Linked DNA regions of Labilibaculum sp. DW002. The protein of the gene in region 2 interacts with the protein of the main gene of each other region in a pairwise test. Links are inferred from orthologs where the notes say so. Each region holds a gene or a part of one and is shown on either strand. Other genes may lie near its edges.

Region 1 (5,719 bases), on a different replicon or contig from region 2:
CAGGTCCCATTTCGGGTGTTTGCCCGGCAGATAACAAACGTTCAACCGATAAACCAGCTGTAAAACCAGCCGTACCATAAATCATAGCCTGCTTCAGACTTAAATTCTGAGGCTTACGAACCACCCAATCTGCAGGAACACGAATGTATTCGCCAAATCCACCATCAGTGTTCATTCCTAAGTCGTAAGAGGTCACAATAACCTCATCACCAATCTTGAACTTTTCACTAGTTGAATGTTCTACAATTCCAGAAGCATCGATTCCTGGTGTATGTGGATACTTTCTCGTTACGCCTTTGTTTCCAGCAACTGAAAGTGCATCTTTAAAATTTAAAGAAGAGTACTTCACATTCACGATCACCTCACCTTCCGGAAGATCTTCAATTTTCCGCTTCTCAATTCGTCTAATGAATTTGCCTTCTTGTTCGTAAATTCGTAGTGCTTTAAATTCTCTTTTGCTATCCATTTCTTATCCTAATTAAATTCTTATCTTGCAACAAAGCTACAAGCATTTATATTATTAATCAAGAACTTACACTTTGTAAGCTTACTAACATTTTGTTCGGTTTTACTGATTATCAGCACATAAAAACTTTTGTAATTTGAAAAAAGGCAATTGTCCAATTGATACATTCATCAATTTCGTTAAAGGAAAGCGGAAAGCAACCATTATTTTGCACCTAATGCAAAGTACGAAGCGGTACAACGAATTGTTAAAGCTTCTGCCTGATATAAGCGACCGAATGCTAAGTAAAAACCTAAAAGAACTGGAAGAAGATGGGATCATCAGCCGAAAGGTTTATCCGGAAGTTCCACCTAAAGTAGAATACAGTCTTACCGATTTGGGAAAAGAAATTCATCCAATTTTAAAAGCCATGTTTTTAGGTGGTAGAAGGTTTGAAAAATTGATGGAATAAAAAAGGCAACCATATCGGCTGCCTTTCCTTATAATATATAGTAAAAACTTAACGCTTAGAAATCAAATCAACAACTTTTAAAATCACATCTACAGCTTTCTGCATAGAATCTACTGGTACATATTCAAATCGTCCATGAAAATTGTGTCCTCCTGCAAAAATATTTGGGCAAGGTAAACCCATATATGATAAGCGGCTACCATCAGTGCCGCCACGAATAGGCACAACCATAGGTGTAACGCCAACATCTTTCATCGCTTGTTCTGCGATATCAACAATATACTTTACAGGTTCAACCTTTTCGCGCATATTAAAGTATTGATCTTTCATCTGAATTGAAACACTGTCTTCGCCATATTTAGCACAAAGATCAGAACAAATAGCTTCAAATTTATTTTTACGACCATTGTAAGCTTCCATATCAAAATCACGAATGATATATTGAAGTTTAGAATTTTCAACAGATCCTTCCATACCCAGAAGATGATAGAAGCCTTCGTAATTTTCTGTTTTCTCAGGTACTTCATCTTTTGGCAATTGCCCTGCAAACTCTTGCATAATATGCATCGAATTTATCAGTTTATCTTTCGCCATTCCCGGATGCACATTACGTCCTTTAAAAGAAACCTCCGCATAAGCTGCATTAAAGTTCTCAAATTGCAATTCTCCAATTTCACCTCCATCCAAAGTGTACGCGAAATCAGCTCCAAATTTTTTAACATTAAAATAATCTGCTCCTTGACCTATTTCCTCATCAGGAGTGAAACCGATATGAACAGGGCCATGCTTAATTTCAGGATGATGAATTAAATACTCAACAGCGGTCATAATTTCAGCAACCCCAGCCTTATCATCTGCACCAAGTAAAGTGGTTCCGTCAGTTGTAATCAGCGTTTGCCCTTTATACATTTTCAAATCAGGAAAATCACTAACTTTCATTACGATATTTTCTTCCTGATTAAGTATAATATCATTTCCGTCGTAATTTTCAACGAATTGAGGTTTTACATTTTTCCCCGTAAAATCGGGACTTGTATCCATATGAGCTACAAAACCCACAGTTGGCACTTCTTTTTCGATATTCGATGGCAACACTGCCATCACATAGCCATTCTCGTCTAAAGAAACCTGGCTCATTCCCATCTCCTCAAGTTCTTTAACTAATTCTTTAGCAAGAACCATTTGTCCAGGTGTACTTGGAGTCAATCCTGTTTGTGTATCAGATTCAGTATCAAACTGAACGTATTTTATAAATTTATCTACTACAGCAGTCATTGGTGTGTTTTAATCTATTAAATTTTAGAAATGCAAGGCAAATCAATATCTAAATAAAAACGCTCCAAAATTTGAAGCGTTTACAATATTACGAAATTGATCGATTAATCAGAATAGATTCGATTACGAATAACATTCTAAATTAGACTCAGCTCAGCTAAACATCGTCAGACTTAAACTGGAAGCCCAAACGTTTACCTGTTTTAATTTTTGAATTCTGAATTTTTTCGAACATTTGCGCTACCGACATAATTTTCACATTATCATATGGTGGAACCAATAAATCAAAATTTAAAGAGTAATTAATAGCTGTCTCAACTATGTTTCGAAGATTATCAGAATCTGCTTTTGTTACTGACAAATCTGCTTGAAGCAGTCCTAATTGTCTTTTTCCTTCGACGATATAATGGTTTTCCTGATTGATGAAAATACGTGCCACCAAATATCCCAAATCCTCTGAACGTTTAAACTTAAATGAATCGGATAGAAAATTATAGATATTAATAATACCTGAATAAGCATTATTAGGATTGTGTTTCACATAGTCTTTTTGCCAAACAGCATGGTCGCGATCGAACTGAAAAACGTTAGAGTACATACTAAATACTAATATATCCGAAGCAATTTTGATCTGGTATTCAAATTCGCCTTTGTCTTCAAAATCCAAAAGAATATTTTCATCAACCTCACCTAATTCTGAATTGTATTCTTCAATTAGGTTCTTAACTACAATTCGTAATTCTTCAAATACCACTTGCGTATTTTTATAAACAACTTGCTTTAAGGATGCTTTATCCATAATGGTTGAGAGAATTGCCGCTTTGGTGTTTAGTATGTTCATTGTACGTATGTTTAAATATGAATAGTAAATATACAAAAAAACAGCCATCAGAAAACTGATGGCTGTTTGATATTATATCTATTTTTCCATCGTTATTAATATGATTTTGCAAATACAACACGTTGTTTCGATGGCTTACCTGTAACCATACAAACGCCTTCTTCCTCTTCATTATCAAAAGGAATACAACGAATTGTTGCTTTTGTTTCACTCTGAATTTTTTCTTCTGTTTCAGTTGTACCATCCCAGTGTGCCAAGAAAAACCCTGTCTTCGTTTCCAACAATTCTTTGAATTCTTCGTACGAATCAACCTTTGTTGTTTTCTCTGCTCTGAAATCAAGTGCTTTTTGGAAAATAGTATTCTGAATTTCTTCAAGAAGGTTCTCAATCATATCTTCAACACCATCAACAGCAACCGTCTCCTTGGTCAAAGTATCACGACGTGCTAATTCAACTGTACCATTCTCTAAGTCACGTGCGCCCATAGCTAAACGCAATGGTACACCTTTCAATTCATACTCAGCAAATTTCCAACCTGGCTTACGGTTATCACTATCATCAAACTTAACAGAAATACCTTTAGCTTTAAGTTTTGCAACTAGAGGATCAATCACCTCTGCTAGTTTAGCTAATTCAGGTTCCTTACGATATATAGGTACAATTACAACTTGAATTGGAGCCAATTTTGGGGGCAAAACTAAACCATGATCATCTGAATGGGCCATAACTAATGCTCCCATCAAACGAGTTGATACACCCCAAGATGTTGCCCAAACGAAATCTTCTTTACCTTCTTTATTAGCAAACTTCACATCAAATGCCTTAGCAAAATTCTGACCTAAAAAGTGAGAGGTTCCAGCCTGAAGTGCTTTCCCATCCTGCATTAAAGCTTCAATACAATAGGTATCTAATGCTCCTGCAAAACGCTCAGATTCTGTCTTTCTACCTTTCAATACAGGTACAGCCATCCAATCCTCAGCAAAATCACCATATACATTAATCATTTGCTCTGTTTCATCCAGTGCTTCTTTCTCTGTTGCATGAGCAGTATGACCTTCTTGCCAAAGGAACTCTGCAGTACGTAGGAATAAACGTGTACGCATCTCCCAACGCACGACATTCGCCCACTGATTAACTAAAATTGGCAAATCGCGATACGATTGAATCCAGTTCTTGTAAGTATTCCAAATAATTGTTTCAGAAGTTGGTCGAATGATTAATTCTTCTTCCAAACGTGCCTCAGGATCTACAACCACACCTTTACCATCGGGATCATTTTTCAAACGATAATGGGTTACAACTGCACATTCTTTTGCAAAACCATCAACATGATCAGCTTCCTTACTTAGAAAAGACTTAGGAATTAAAAGAGGAAAATAAGCATTTTGATGTCCGGTTTCTTTAAACTTTCCATCAAGTACTGCTTGCATTTTTTCCCAGATAGCATAGCCATATGGTTTAATTACCATACAACCTCTAACTGCAGAATTCTCTGCCAGATCAGCTTTAATTACTAGGTCGTTATACCATTGCGAATAATTTTCGCTTCTACTGGTTAAAACTTTTGCCATTTTATATTGTTTTGGTATAGTATTTGCTATTTTTAGGGTGAATTAAATTCTTTACAAAAGTAAAAAATAATCTTAGATAATTCATTATTGGAGGACATGCGATGAAAACCTATTTCAAAATTCTATTAATTACAGCTCTCTTTGCAACTAGTTGCTCCCCTTCTTACATGGGATCAGCAGTTTATGAAGATGACATTTATTACAACCCTAACCAAGCTCCCTTAATTGTTCAAAAGGTAGAAGCTAAAAGCCCTGCAGTTAAAAAAGCCAATACCTTGGCTCCTGCTACAGCAAACCAATCGACAACAAAAATCGAACCAACATCGGTTTCTGATAATGTAGATGATCGGAATTTTGCTGAACTACAAAAAAAATACACCGAAATATTAAATGATGATTCAATTGAAAATATTGACACATTAATTTATGAAGGTGATTCTGGTTACTATCTTGGTGGATTTGACGGATCGGATAGAGATCGAGAAGAAGCAGAACGCTTACGTCAAATGTATCCTCAAGGATTTGGTTATAACAACAGCGGTTACAATACTGCAATGTGGTTAGCTGGAGACCCTGACTGGAATGTTTATGTAGATGGATATAATGTTTGGTGGACACCAACTTGGTTCAATCGTAACTACAATAGCTATAACTATTCCACCATACGATATGGAAACTCATTTGCCTATAATTATGGTTGGGGAGCTGGAGACAGTTGGTATTGGGATCTATCTTTCGGATGGGGGTATCCTCATTATTCATACGGACACTATGGTCATTATGGTCATGGATATTACGGACACCATGGCTACTATGGTAGTTACTATGGACACTACAATAATCACTATGGACATAGCAACTATTATCGAAATAGAAACTATACCAGAACAACTGACCGTTATGGTAACCGTCGAGCGTCTACGTATAAGCCAACTGGAACAAGTGCTTCAGGAAGTAGTCGTGTAGCAACATCGAACAGAAGAACCTCAATAGCTAACAGTACCAAAGCTGGTGTTTCTACTTCAACTCGCAGATCAAGCGCTTCAATTAGCGACGATGCTAGAAGAAGTAAAGCTGCAGCTCGATACAGTACTAGAAGTTCTTATGGAAGTACT
Region 2 (8,238 bases):
ACGATTAGCGAGCCTCTTGACTGACTAAGATCAATAGGCATAATTGTTCCCGGGTAAGGAGCAGAAAAAGCAACTTTAGCTTTTCCATAGCCTCTGTGTGTAAAGTGAGTTAGGAAAAGAGATTCTCCTGTAATCATACGAGAACCGGCTGAAAGTAATTTGCTAAACAAACCAGCTTCCGGTTCAGAACCATCGCCCATTTTAGCTTCGAATTGAATGCCTTCTTCCATATAAGCCATTGCTCCAGCTTCGGCAATAACTGTTTCGTTCGGATCCAACTCAATTTCGACTAATTGAATGTCGTTACCGTATATTTTGTAATCTATTTCGTGTGAAGTCATGTTATAAGAATTGTAAGTTATAATTCCGACAAGCATCGGAAATGAGATAAGAAAATTACAATTCCTAAGTAAGAAATCATAATTTTTCTAAATTCTATACTTGCTATCCTCATCTTCCATAATCATGCCCAAGTAGCTTTCGTATCGGGTCATGCTAATTTTTCCAATTTCGACAGCTTCCTTTACTGCACATTTAGGTTCGTGCATATGTGTACAATTGTTGAATTGACAGCTGTTTGATATTTTGAAAATCTCCAAAAAGAAATGAGACATTTCCTCTTTTTCCATATTAAAGGTTCCAAACCCTCTAATTCCCGGCGTATCTATAATATAGCCTCCAAAATCGAGCTCGAACATCTCTGAAAAAGTAGTTGTGTGTTTTCCTGAAGAATGAGATTCTGAAATTTCACCTGTTTTCAGTTCCAAACCTGGCTGTATGTGGTTGATTAGAGTTGATTTTCCAACGCCGGAATGACCAGAAAGCAAATTTATCTTGCCTTTTAATGCTTCTCTAATAATTTCTAAGTGTGTACCTTCTTTTGCGGATATTTCGTAACACTTGTAACCAATCGATTCGTAAATTCCTTTTAACTCAGCCAATCTTTCCATATCGTTTGGACGATAACGGTCAACTTTATTAAAAACCAAGTTTACCGGAATATTATAAGCTTCTGCAGCGGCCAGAAATCTATCGATAAATGTTGTTGTTGTAAGAGGGTAATTAACTGTTACAATCAGAAAAGCGTGATCGATATTAGCTGCAATAATTTGGCTACTTTTTGAAAGATTAGTTGATTTACGGATGATGTAGTTTTTGCGATCTTTAATCTTCACAATAACATTAGCATCCTTATCTTCGTTAAATTCAACAATATCGCCCACCGAAATAGGGTTAGTTGTTCGAATCCCTTCCATACGAAAACGTCCCTTTATTCTACAGTCATGAATTGTTCCATCACTTGTTTTAACGGTATACCAACTTCCTGTTGATTTTATGACTAATCCTTCTTTCAATGCGCTTATTTTTATTACAAAAGTAGTTGATTCCAAGCAATTTTAGACTATTTCCTTTCATTTTCTGATTTTTTAACAAATCTCCTTTCACATTCTGGCCAATCAGGTATTTTCTTTTTTATCTTTATTCACTCCAAATAAAAAACATACGCTATGCGAAAAATAATAAGTTACAATGTAAATGGAATTCGTGCCGCTTTAGGTAAAGATTTCATTGGCTGGATAAAGCAGGAAAACCCAGATATTCTTCTTATACAGGAAACTAAAGCACAACCTGAACAGATCGAAACTCATCTTTTTGAAGAATTAGGTTATCATTGCTACTGGTTTTCTGCAGAAAAAAAAGGATATAGTGGCGTTGGTATCTTGAGTAAGATAAAGCCTGATCATGTTGTTATTGGTATTGACAATCCAAAATATGATGTAGAAGGAAGAGCTATTCGTGCTGATTTTGGAGATGTTTCTGTTTTTAGTACTTACCACCCTTCGGGAACTACTGGAGGTCCTCGTCAAGATTATAAAATGGAATGGCTAGCCTATTTTCAAGAATACATTACTGAATTAAAAAAGGAAAGACCTAATTTGATTATTGGTGGCGATTATAACATATGCCATAAGCCTATAGATATCAGTAGGCCAGAAAAAAAGAAAAACGTATCGGGCTTTTTACCCGAAGAAAGAGAATGGGTAAGTCAGTTTATTGATAATGGTTTTATTGACAGCTTTAGAGAGTTTGATCAATCTCCAGATAAATATAGTTGGTGGAGTTACAGAGCTGGCTCCAGAGGGAAAAACCTCGGCTGGCGTATCGATTACCATATGGTTAGCGAACCATTGCGTGACAAGCTAAAAGGAGCTTCTATTCTTGCAGATATCGTACACTCAGATCATTGTCCGGTTGTAGTTGAAGTTGATTTTTAAATCCGTCAAATAATTATCAATCCCGAAGAGAATTCCTTTTCGGGATTTTTTAATTTATATCATACTGACAAGTTGTACGCATACAATTAGAAAAACCATAGCAATAGGATAAACTGTTGCATAAGCAATAGCCTGAGCATTAGAGTCAGTCATACCGTCAACGGCAGCTAAACCTGGTGTACTGGTCATACTACCGGTAAGAGCACCCAATAAGTTAAGAAGGTTCATTTTAAGCCAATAGTGGCCGATTAATGTGGTGATAATCATTGGGATTAATGTGATTCCTATGCCAACGCCGAACAAAACTAAACCAGATTCTTGGAATGTTTCAACTAAATGTGAACCTGCGCTTGTTCCAACTACCGAAAGGAACATTAGTAAGCCTAGTTGACGAAGCAATTGATTCGCTGTTCCAGACATGGTCCATAAAACCGGACCCGTTTTTCCGATTCTACTAAGCACTAAGGCAACCATTAAGACGCCACCTGTTAATCCAAGCGAGAAGGTAAAATCATCCGAAAATGAAATCTTCAGCTTACCAACTAAAACACCTAATACGATACCGGTTGCAATTGGGAAAAAGTCGGTGTCGGATAATTTTTTAACATCGTTACCAAAGAGATGACGAACGTTATTGATATTCCCGGTACCACAGGCCACAATAAGCTTATCTCCAAAACGAATAATTGATTTTGAACTAGGAGCAATATCAATACCCGCTCTTCTGATTCGTGTGATTCGAGCATTGTAATTTGATAATACATTTAGCTGGCCGATTGTCTTATTTACGACATCTTTATTGGTAACTAAAATACTTTCAACCACATAATCTACACTTAAAGGAATCTTTTCCTGAGTTTCCTCTCCAATAAGCAGTCTGGCTTTCTCAATAGCTTGTTCAGTTCCAATTAGCTTTACGATATCCCCTTTTTCAAGTCTTGTGGTAGGCAAAGGCACAATTGTTTTTCCTTCATGCATTATTCGAGTAATGTTGGCTTGTGTCATAGCACGAACTTTTAGTTCACGTATGGTCTTACCAACTATCTTTTCATTTTCAACAACAAAATTCTTATTGACTAATTCTGGATTCTGTTTTAAAATCTCTTCTTCTAATTTATCAGCCTCTTTTTTAATATTAACAGCAGTTAATTTTGGGTATAACCTTACAAAAAGAATTACACCAATTACACCAAATGGGTAAGCAATACCGTAACCGATAGAAGCCATTGGTGATTGAGTAGTTTCAATAGCTGCAGCTAAACCAGGCGTACTGGTTAGTGAACCAGTTAATAATCCAATAGCAATATTCATATCGACTTGAAATACGATAGCTAATAAAAGGGTCACCAAAGATGCACTTCCTACCAAGATCAGAGCTAGTAAAATTAACTCTCTACCATTTTTTTGAAAGGATTCGAAAAATCCTGGTCCGGCTTGAATACCTATGGTGAAAATAAATAGAGTTAAACCAATTTTTTGAATGTCAATAGGAATACTTACACCAAAGTGGCCAAATACAAGAGCGACAAAGATAACAGCAGAAACATCAAGAGAGATGCCTTTTATTTTAATGTTACCAATTATAAATCCGATTGCAACTATTAGAAATAGAACGAAATAACTTGATGATAATAAATCCATTTAAGAAATCTTTTAAATAATATGAAAACCAAGAGGCGATTCCCAACAAGAGCACAAAGGTAAAAATTCAAATGAAAAAAAGCGGTTGAATTTAATTCAACCGCTCTAAATTATTATTTACTGATTCTTATTTCATCAAGAAATTAAAATCATCAGAAGCTTTTAATTCATATGGCTCAATACCATTTTTAAATATACGGCACTCTCTATCACCTATTAAACTGATTTTGCCATCCTCAACCAAGAACATGGTTGCTTCTCTTAAACCAGCTACATACATATCAGGGTTTAATACTAAGAACTCATTGATTCTATCTTCGCGAGTTTCTCCACCGTGTCCTTCCGGGTTTTTATCCAAATAGTGAGGATTAATTTGGAATGGGATCAGATTTAAAGCCTCAAAACCAAGAGGATCAATAATTGGCATATCATTAGTCGTTTTAATTGTAGGGCAAGTTAAATTTGAACCAGCACTCCAGCCAATATAAGGTGTTTTACCATTGATTACTTTGTTACGAATGGCATCAGTTAGATTAAATTTATGAACCATGTGTAAAAGGTTCCATGTGCTTCCACCACCAACAACAATAGCTTCCGCTTCTTCAACAGCTTTTATAGGATCTTCAAAACGATGTATAGATACAATATCGTGACCAACCTCGTTGAATCTATGCTTTACTTTTGCCTCATAATCATCAAAAGATACGGTAACACCAGCATAAGGAATGAATAATGCCTTAATTGGTTTATCTCCTAAAAACTCTTTGATATTATTCTTTGGGTAATCTAAATATTCTTCACCAGGATTGGTTGAGTTACTAATTAATAATAGTCTCATTATTTTAAAATTTAGTTTAAGCTGATGTGTATTTCAGCTTTAAATTTAATTATTTACTAAGGAAAGTAAGCTCTCTTTTTCAACAAATTCTAGATATTTATCATTGCCCATTGGTCTGCGAGGAATTATAAACGAAAAAGTACTTCCCTTATCCACTTCACTTTCGACCATCATTTGACCATGGTTCTTCACTAGAAAATCTCGACATAAGGTAATTCCCAAGCCAGTACCTTTCTCATTTGCAGTACCATCTGTAGTTTTTCCTTCGTAGATATTCTCAATCTGTTCTGGCATCATTCCAATACCATTATCAATTACTGAAATCTTAACAAAATACTCGCCTATTTCCGATTTAATTTCGATACTTCCCTCTTTGTGCGTGAATTTTATTGCATTGGAAATCAAATTCCTAAGAACCGTATTGATCATGTTCCAATCGACATATACTTCTACAGAAGCATTAGAACTTGTAAATAATTTAATCGATTTAATTTTAGCCAACTCAGCTAATAAACCGATGTTTGAATTAATTATTGAACTTGCATCAACCATTTGCAAATTAGCTGATATGGTTGAAGTTTGATTCTTTGCCCAAAACAATAAATTCTCTAACAACTCAAATGAGTTATCTGCCGAATGAAAGAGAGACACCAAAAATTCTGTTTTATCCTCTTCGCTTAGGTTTAATTCTTTATCGGTTAGCATCATGCGTAAACCATTGCTAATATTTCCAATGGATCCTCGTAAATCGTGAGCAATTAATGAGAACATTTTATCTTTCGTTTTATTGGCAGTTCTCAACTTATCTTCACTGTCTTTGAGACGTTTCATTGCTCCTATGAGCTCTTCCTGATGCTGACTAACCAAACGATTTCTCAAATACAGTAATTCATTGTCTTTTAGGTTGTTTCGATATCTAAAAGTCAATAAGAAGATAACAACAAGTAAGACTAATAAAATTAGCAAACCAACTGTATATTGTCTATTGATCTCTAACTGTTGTGTTTGATTTTCGTCTCTCAACAATTGATTCTCTTGATTTTTCACATCTTCAATGTGTCTGGAATCCAAATCATCAATTTTATTAGATAACTGTTCTGATGCTATCGAATCCTGATAAGCCTGAAGATTTTGATGCGCCAAAACTGACTTTTTATAGTTCCCCAATTTGGTGTAGTAGAGTGATAAATACTTGTAATAACCTCGAAATAATCTTTTAGAATTTAAATGAGAGGCAATCAAGTATCCTTTATCAAGATGATGTTTAGCTTTTTCTAATTCGCCATGATCCAAATACAATTCACTCATATTCAACTCGAACAAGCCGATTTTATTATTTGGAACTTTCGATTTGTAATAATCAACAGCTTCACGATAAGTTCGAATCGCTTTTAAGGTATCTCCCATTTCGGTATACAAACTTCCAATATCATTCAGAGCGTCACCAACAATTACTCTATGAGCCATTTTTTTACCCAAAGCCAAAGCTTCTTGCAGGTAATCCAAAGCTTGATCATGCCTATCAATCGCCTTGTAGTAGAGTCCTAGCAAATTTAAACAGCTTGCTATCCCTACTTTATCATCAATATTTTCATAAATCTTTTTTGCTTCAAGCGTATAGGTATACGTCTTACTATATTTTCCTGATTGATAATAAACCGTGGCTAATTGACGGCTAATATCCGCCATGTCTTTTAGAAGTTTATGATCTTGAGCAAATCGATATGCTTTCAATAAATAATCCAGAGAGTTATCGTACTGGTTATCGATGTAGTAGGCAGTTCCTACATAATACATCGCTTTTATGATTTCGTTATCATATTCTAGGCTTTGAGCCAAAGCAAGTGCTTGCAATCCTTTAGCGATTCCTTCTCGAGGTTCTATTTCCCAATAAACCTTACTCATTTCAAGCAAAGTCTCCAATTTCTCTTGGCCGTACACATTTTCATAACGTTTATTCAAACTATCCAAACTTGTTTGAAAACCGGCGAAAGTAGGTAAGACAAGAAGAGCAGAAAAAAAACAAAATAAGAGTAGGGATTTCTTTTTCATGCCACTAATATACTATTTTATGACACATAATTCAACATTCGTCAAAACTGATCTGTATATAAATAAAAATGCCAGATCCTAGAAGAATCTGGCATAATATTATTTATTATTTGGTATTAGAATGTTATCAAGGTAATTCCTACTGTAAATGGATCCAATTCAGGGCCATCATTTTTTTCGAATAGTCCATTTAAACCATAAGTAGCAAAAAAGTTTAGAGAACGATAACCGACACGTACCTGCGCAGAATAACGAAGTGTATTTAAATTAAAATCGTCATGATCTTTGTCCTTGTGTTTGTTACCATTCGACTTGTATTTTATTTTGGTATGAGAACCTAAACGTAAACCTCCCACTACTCCTGCCGACATGTGGACTCTTCTGGTTTTATACTTAACTGGAATTTGAAATTCAAGAAGCAAAGGCACCGTAAGATATAAGCTTGTTAATTTGCTTTTCTTTACTGACCAATCTGAGTCAATTGCGTATGGTTGAATTAAATCAGAACCACCTTTTTCCAAACTTATGTTCTGATCGAATCGATAATTATTCCACTCTAAACCTAAACCAGTAACCAAACCAATGGTGTTTCGTTCTTTTTGCAAGCCTATATCATATTGCAAAAAATTCAAGTTTACGGCAAGAGACTTGGCCATATCCAAATCCATAAAGTCATTTTGTTCTGCAGGATACATACTATAATCTTCTTCAGCAAAACCATTTACACCCATCTCAAAACCAGCCCAATGTCCTCTAAAACCTTTTTCTTCATCAATAAAGAATTTATCTTGATCAGAATCCCATGGATGTACCTTTTGAATTCGAATTCGAGTACCATGCCAACCATCGATAATGTTAATTTGCTTGCCTCCAATTCTTATTTTAGTTGTATCACGGTCTTCTTCAAAACCAACCTTACCAATCTTTCCAATTTTAGCCTTAATCCCATTGTCACTTTCAACTACCTTCACGACATCTTTTTTCATGAATTTAACTTTGGTAGTATCCTCCCCGTAGCTTTTGGTTACTTTATAAATTGTCTCTGTTCTATTTTTGGTATCAGATTTCTTCTTTTTGCTCGACCAAGAATCTTCAATTAATACCTTCTTTTTAATGCTGTCCGTTTTTACAGTATCAACAACTACTTGAGCATTAATTCCGAAAACCAATAAAAAAGCTATACTTAGTAATAGTAATTTCTTCATAACATTATTTTTTTCTTATTTCTAAGGGTAAGACGAAGTACTTGAGGAATAGTTACAGGCTTATTTAATTGTTTTTGAAAAACCGATTCCTTCACTCTTAAAATTCAATCTTGTTTTCTCAGTTACAGAATCATAGGTCCTTTCTAGTTTCACATTTTTACCTGCAATCTCTCCTATTTTATCAACACCATATTTTGCAATTGCATACAAAACTGAACTTTTCTTT

Evidence for each region.
Region 1: the proteins of pepE (region 2) and pepT interact in binary tests that used the Escherichia coli proteins (3 or more experiments, as listed by UniProt). The link is inferred for Labilibaculum sp. DW002 from one-to-one orthologs.

Annotation. Positions count from the first base shown.
Region 1 is NZ_JAKJSC010000001.1:1,774,704-1,780,422, forward strand. What follows is about bases 80-3,005. They hold pepT (peptidase T), read right to left. Parts: upstream 2,193-3,005; coding sequence 966-2,192; downstream 80-965. Other genes in these bases: L3049_RS06765 (YhdH/YhfP family quinone oxidoreductase), read right to left, coding at 80-466; L3049_RS06770 (winged helix-turn-helix transcriptional regulator), read left to right, coding at 603-917; L3049_RS06780 (hypothetical protein), read right to left, coding at 2,350-3,005. In the rest of the region: more of L3049_RS06765, read right to left, coding at 1-79; more of L3049_RS06780, read right to left, coding at 3,006-3,033; proS (proline--tRNA ligase), read right to left, coding at 3,129-4,604; L3049_RS06790 (hypothetical protein), read left to right, coding at 4,706-5,719. UniProt on the Escherichia coli protein: Cleaves the N-terminal amino acid of tripeptides.
Region 2 is NZ_JAKJSC010000006.1:89,966-98,203, forward strand. Bases 2,901-5,891 are described here. They hold pepE (dipeptidase PepE), read right to left. Parts: upstream 4,756-5,891; coding sequence 4,045-4,755; downstream 2,901-4,044. Other genes in these bases: L3049_RS17850 (aspartate:alanine exchanger family transporter), read right to left, coding at 2,901-3,917; L3049_RS17860 (tetratricopeptide repeat-containing sensor histidine kinase), read right to left, coding at 4,801-5,891. Also shown: L3049_RS17835 (TIGR00266 family protein), read right to left, coding at 1-341; rsgA (ribosome small subunit-dependent GTPase A), read right to left, coding at 429-1,355; L3049_RS17845 (exodeoxyribonuclease III), read left to right, coding at 1,509-2,276; more of L3049_RS17850, read right to left, coding at 2,331-2,900; more of L3049_RS17860, read right to left, coding at 5,892-6,807; L3049_RS17865 (outer membrane beta-barrel protein), read right to left, coding at 6,924-8,012; L3049_RS17870 (hypothetical protein), read right to left, coding at 8,073-8,238. UniProt on the Escherichia coli protein: Hydrolyzes dipeptides containing N-terminal aspartate residues. May play a role in allowing the cell to use peptide aspartate to spare carbon otherwise required for the synthesis of the aspartate family of amino acids.